Regions from separate parts of the Shuttleworthella sp. MSX8B genome, predicted to be linked through region 1. Evidence: predicted binding sites of a transcription regulator. Region 1 holds the regulator's gene; the other holds the start of a gene.
The links. The regulator HrcA, encoded in region 1, represses chaperone genes, less so after heat shock. The targets are predictions, from matches to a motif close to TGTTAGCACTCNNNNNNNNNGAGTGCTAACA.
Positions count from the first base shown of each region.

Region 1 (3,210 bases):
TTCATTGTTATTGGAATAAAGATGATTCCTATTAGAGGAATGATTCCCAAAAGGGCAGGGGCTAAAGACATACAGATAAACCGCCTTTTTGTAAGAGGATGATATGAAATGGCCCATGCCTGCATTTTACGAACACACAGTCCCACCCACACCGTAGCTTCTTTCGGATAACAAACTGCGTGCGCAAACTCGTGAATCGGTAATGCTATCATAAATCCAATCAAAAAGGCCGGAACAAGGTATATTGGAGAAATCGGTGCTTCCTTGCTTGTAAATGCCTTTAAGAATACCGCCAACATGCAAATCATCATTGGAGCTATACCAAACGGCAGGGACTTACCGATAAATCCCTCAGCATCACGAATCTTAACCGCATTCTGCTGAACCGGCGGACTTTGATGCGATGTTCCAAATTCTTTTTTATTTCCTTCCCAAACGATCGCCATCTTAACCTCAGAATCGTACCTTTAAAATGATTTTGACATCTCCTGCCAATCTTCCTTCTTCATCAGGTATATCTATGGCGCAGCATTTCCTTCACAGCTTCCGGCATGATACCCTGACCCTGAAATGCTTCTCCAAACCAGTATGCCCGTTCGGCACTTGCCATATATTCTGCAATCTGAAATACAGCAAACGCTTCGTCTCCGATGACTCCCGCATCATGTGCTACTTCTGCAAAATACAGCTTCTCTGCATCATCCGATGACAGAAAAGCTGTTGCAGCAACAAACTCTATTCTCTTTATTCCCGGGCATCTTCCATGATCTCAGAGAGCTTGCTCTTGAGCTCTTTGAGACTGCCCATCACCTTGGCATAATCCATTCGCTTGGGCCCCACGATACCGATCGTCCCCCTGACTCCGTCACCCAGGTCATAGTTGGCTGTCACAACTGAGCAGTCCGGCATGTTTCCGATGGGAGATTCACTTCCAATATAGACCTGGATCCCCGTCGAATCGGGATTGTTGGCGCTCTGCTCCTGCACGTCATTGATCAGCTCCGCCAATTGTCCCTTCTCCTCAAAGGTAGAGATGAAGGTCGAGGCCTTTTGCGCGTCAGACAGCTCCGGGTATTTGAAAATATTGGTGGCTCCGGACGTATAGATCTCCAGTCCGTCATCCTCACGCAGCGTCTCCGGAATGGTCTTTAAGACCTCCGCCACAATATCCTCGTGAATTCCCGCCTGCTCCTGCATCCTGCTGATCGTAGTCAGATTGATTTCCTGCGCGGTCAGCCCATTCAGGCTGTTGTTGAGCAGCATATTGAGCTTCAGGAGATTCTCACCGCTCAGAATGCTCTTGACCTCAATCAGGCGGCTCTTGACCATATTGCCTCCCATCATGATGACGGCCAGGATCTGGTGCTCATTAACCTGAGAGAGCTGGAGGAACTTAATTCGGTTCTTGCTCACAGCCGGCGCGGAGATCAGGGAGGTGTACTGCGTGGTATTGGCCAAAAATTTGGCAACCTGCTGTAAGACCTTATCCATCTTCTCCGTCTTCTGGATCACGAAGTCCTTGAGCTCTGTAACCTCCTGGTCCTTCTCCGCCATCAGATGATCCACATAGAAGCGATAGCCCTGATCCGTCGGGATCCGGCCGGCCGAGGTGTGGGGACGAATGATGTAGCCCATCTCCTCTAAGTCGCTCATCTCATTGCGAATCGTAGCGGAGCTCAGACTGACGCCCTCTAACTTGGAAATCGTCCTTGAACCGACCGGCTCTCCGGACTCCAGGTAATTCTGAATAATTGCGTGGAGGATCTTTGACTTGCGCTCGGAAAGTTCCTCAATACCCTGCCCGGAATCTGCCATAGATTTCTCCTCTCTTTTGGCACTAGCACTCGATTCTCCTGAGTGCTACAACTTCTTTTATTGTAGGGACAGGGCCTTTGCCTGTCAACACGAGGAGACGAATCTACTGCTTTTAGGGAGACAAATTACTGCTTTTGTGCGATAAATTACTGCTTTTGTGAGATAAATTTGCCGCTTTGGGGCTGTTTTATTTCTGTTTTAATGCAAAAAATTTAACGCAAATATTCCGCCAGCACCTGGTTAGAAATATCCGTACCTGCCTTTGTAAGAGCAATCATCCCTCCCTGTCGGCGCAGGAGACCCCGCTTGCTCTGGCTCTCCAGAGTGGATCCATAGACACTGCCGACGGGGAGATCAAAAGCGTTGAAAAAATCCGCCTCCCGTATGCCCCTGGTCTTGCGCAGCCCCAAAAAGAGAAATTCCTCCATGGCCTCCCGGCGGGTCAGCTTCTGCACCGTTTTGGAATCAATCCAGGGAGCGTCCGCCAGGACTTCATCCAGGTCCAGCTGTTGACCGGGATCATATTTTCCCCAGAGGTCAATATAGCGGTCTGTCTCAGGGATATTGGAAAAGCGCAGATTTGGATAGGCGCAGCTTCTCTGTGCCGGATCTTTTCGCATGAGGGGATTCCTGTCCGAATGCCTGTCTATGAGGGAATCACAGAGTAAAGACGCCGCCCCCACACCAAATCCAAGGTAGGGCTTTCTCTCCCAATAGCCCAGGTTATGACGACAGGCATAGCCCTCCCTGGCATAGTTGGAAATCTCGTACTGCCTGTATCCCTTTCCCGTCAGGAAGGTCCTCGTCATATCATAGAGCGCGTACTCCAGGTCACTGTCCGGCAGCTCCAGCGTTTTTTCGCCCCTCTCTCTCCTGGCGATATCCCCGGCATATCTCTCATAAAAGGGCGTACCCGGCTCTACAATCAGAGAATAGGCGGAAATGTGCTCCGGCCGGAGCATAGTCACCATCTGAAGGGTTCTCTTGAGCTTATCCTCGGTCTGCAGGGGCAAACCCGTCATAATATCCACATTGACATTGGAAAAACCGGCTGCGCGGACATGTTCAAAGGTACGTAGAAAATCATTCCAGCTGTGAATTCGTCCCAGAAGGGCCAGCTCATCGTCATTGGACGACTGCAAGCCGATCGAGACGCGGTTGATCCCCATCCTTTGATAGGCCCTCAGCGCCTTTGCCGTCACGGTCCCCGGGTTTAGCTCCAGACTGACCTCAGCGTCCCTGGCCAGAGAAAAGTTCCTGTGAACTGCCGCAAAGATCTGCTCCATCAGAGAATAATCCAGCCAGGAAGGAGTTCCTCCCCCCACGAATACACTTGCCGCCTGCTTCCTGCCGATCAGTCTGCCCCACCAGTCGATTTCTTTGACCAGGGCGCCG
Region 1 is NZ_JAQT01000033.1:79,364-82,573, forward strand. Features, by position in the region: gene HMPREF1508_RS08110 (metalloprotease family protein) at 1-446, opposite strand, end outside; gene HMPREF1508_RS10890 (GNAT family N-acetyltransferase) at 509-748, opposite strand; gene hrcA (heat-inducible transcriptional repressor HrcA) at 745-1,815, opposite strand; gene hemW (radical SAM family heme chaperone HemW) at 2,028-3,210, opposite strand, start outside.

Region 2 (3,210 bases), on a different contig from region 1:
AGGACAGTAGTTCATGCGCCCGTAAATATCTACAAGCCGCAGACGATCCCTCTGAAACATCTCGAAGTAGGCCCCCATATGATGGGCCAGACTGATGGGCTGGGCCTTCTGCAGGTGGGTAAAACCGGGCATGATGGTCTGGGTGTTCTCCTCCATGATATGAAGAATCACCTCCAGGAGCTCATGCAGCTCCCCATCCAGTTCGCAGACATTTTTGCGGGTAAAAAGGCGCATATCCAGAGCCACCTGGTCATTACGGCTTCTTCCGGTGTGCAGCTTCTTGCCTGCATCGCCGATGCGGTCGATCAGATTCGCCTCGACGAAGGAATGGATGTCCTCATAGCGATCCGTGATTTCCAGGACTCCGGACGCCACGTCGTGCTCAATGCCGTCCAGGCCCTCTAAGATCTGATCCCTCTCCTCCCGGGTCAGGATGCCCTGCCTTGCCAGCATCCTGACATGGGCCCGGGACCCCTGCAAATCTTCCGCCAGAAATTTCTGATCAAAGGAAATGGAGGCATTGAATGCGTATACCAGCTTGTCTGTCTCCTTGGTGAAACGTCCACCCCATAATTGCGCCATCGTTACCTCCTGTCTTTTCTCTGTCCCTTTTCTTCGTCTGTTTCTCTTCGTTTCTTTTTCCTGATTTTTTCACGGGGATCAACTCAGGTCGATCTGCTCTTTTCTGTCATCTGATCTCTTTTTCTCACACACGGGAAAGACGCGATTCCTCCGGCAGGGATTCCTCTGAAGTCTGCTTTTGAGGTCGCAGCTCCTCACGCTCCCGCATAGAGAAGACACAGCCGCAATAGTCCTGTCGATAGAGCCCGTATTCTCTGGACAGCTGGGTCGAACGCAGGTAACCGCCCTTCTTCTTGAAATCCGAGTAGAGATAGCTGACCCCATATTTCTCTCCCATCTCAGCTCCGATCTCGTTTAAAAGCTGCTCATCCTTCATAGGCGAAATCGAAAGAGTGGTTGTGAAGTAATCCATCCTGAGTTCCCCGGCCTTTCTCGCCGCCTCCTCCAGGCGCAGGCGAAAGCAGACCTCGCAGCGCTTGCCCCTCTCGGGCTCATATTCCAGGCCTCGGACAGCCTCGTAGTATTTCTCATCCTCGTAGTCGCCGGCCAAAAAGGAAATAGGATGCTCGGACGGCATTTGCTCAATGAAGTGATTCAACTCCCGAATCCTGTGCTCGTGCTCCTCAGCCGGATAGATATTGGGATTATAGAAATAGTCTGTAATATCGAAGTACCGGGACAGATATTCCAGAACATAGGAAGAGCAGGGAGCGCAGCAGGAGTGAATGAGCAGGCGGGGGACTCTCCCCTCCTCCTGTAACTGCGCAAGCGTCTGATCCAGTACTTTTTGATAATTCACCTTATTCATGTCTGCCATTATAGCAGGGAGACTCCGCTTGTTCCAATCAGTAAGCTTTTCTTGCAAAATGCCTCTCACTCCCGTATAATCGCTTCATACGCTTCTATAGCACAGTTGGTAGTGCACTTCACTCGTAATGAAGGGGTCATCGGTTCGAGTCCGATTAGAAGCTTTTCGATCAGGAGCTGTGAGAAAGAGACATTCCTTTCTTCACGGCTCTTTTTTAGTGACCATAGAGTCCTCTTTTTATGACCATGCACTCCGCAAAGCGCGTATTCCATTGTCCGATTCTGTCCCGTTGGCTGGACTAGTCGATTGCCTGTAGGGACATCATAAAAAATGGGGAGAAATGCTCGATACCAATATCATTGTCTCATCCATCAGATCTAAAAAATGTTTTTAAAAAAATTAGCACTCATCTCTTGACAGTGCTAACAGTCCGGTGTATAACATAGTCGTAAGGAAATCAGAGGGGCATCGGAAGGCCAAAGGAAGTTCTTCCCTGTATCCCCTGAAGCGCGGATTGCAAATCCAAATCACAAACCGCCAAACTTTGTTTTCCATAGAAAGGAGTTTTATATGTTTATGACACCTAGTATTTTATCCGATAATGTATTCGATCACTTTTTCGATGATGATTTCTTCTGGCCGACTGCCAAGATGGCTTCTCATCAGAACAGCGTCGCTAACTTGAGAGCTGATATCAAGGATCTCGAGGGCGCATATGAGTTGACGATGGATCTGCCGGGCTTCAGCAAGGACGATGTCAATGTTGATCTCAAACAGGGCTATCTGGTCATCTCCGCCAAGAGAGAACAGAACAATGACCAGAAGGATGATGAGGGACATTATATCCGCCGTGAGCGTTATTCCGGATCCTTCCAGAGAAGCTTCTACGTCGGCGATCACCTGGATGCTTCCGATATCAAGGCATCCTTCAAGGACGGCGTTCTCACGCTCAATGTTCCCAAGGAAGAGACCAAGCAAATTGAAGAGAAGCCCTCTCAGGTTCTGATTGAAGGCTAATCCCTGACGCATTGCTGTGATGGAGAACATGCCTGTGGAGCAGTTCTCCGACCAGCTTCTTATTTCTGATTTTTCTCCTTGTCCCCGGCCTCGCGGCCATCTTCGCGAGACCGGGGCTTTTTCATGCAATATCCGCACATACAATCTCGCTCCCCCAACTTCACCAGACTATGGGTTCTTCTGTACCCGCGCATACGATCTCGCTCCCTCTTTCCCTGGCTTCACGAAGTTGGGGATTTTGCGCAGTCAACCACCTGCGGTTTCTTATTCCGATGCAATCACCTCAGAGATCTTCGGGCAACTTGCCTGAATTACAGGCGCGAACTTTGTCGCTTTCGCCCGATAGGAGACCTCTTCCTCCCATGCTATAATGGATTTGTGGTCTCCCGCCGCTTTCTTATCCTGTCATGTCTATGAGGAAGATTCATGACAGCAAATCACATGTCCTATCCGGACTTCAAAAATGAACTCTTGACGCAGATCCGCCGGGAATTTTCCCCGGATTATGATATTCGTATCAGCAGTATTTTAAAGACCAACGCAGTCACTCTGGATTCTCTGATGATTTACGCGCCGGGCTGCAATCTCACCCCCAATATCTATCTGAATTATTATTACGAGCGCTATGAGAAGGGGCTTCCTTTTGATGCCATCTTCAAGGAAATCCTGGACTGCTACCAAAAGCGCAGGACAGACCCTCCCTTCGATGTCGAGCGCTTTGCGGACTTTGCTTATATTCGGCATCATTTGGTATTTCGTCTTCTGAAGCAGTCGGATAATCAAAATCTCCTGCTCGACATCCC
Region 2 is NZ_JAQT01000012.1:106,672-109,881, reverse strand. Features, by position in the region: gene argH (argininosuccinate lyase) at 1-582, opposite strand, end outside; gene HMPREF1508_RS03390 (epoxyqueuosine reductase QueH) at 707-1,399, opposite strand; tRNA gene HMPREF1508_RS03385 (tRNA-Thr) at 1,481-1,553, shown strand; gene HMPREF1508_RS03380 (Hsp20/alpha crystallin family protein) at 1,961-2,407, shown strand; gene HMPREF1508_RS03375 (DUF5688 family protein) at 2,834-3,210, shown strand, end outside.
Region 2: a site for HrcA is predicted at 1,788-1,818, ahead of HMPREF1508_RS03380 (Hsp20/alpha crystallin family protein). Genes of this name have one in related genera too.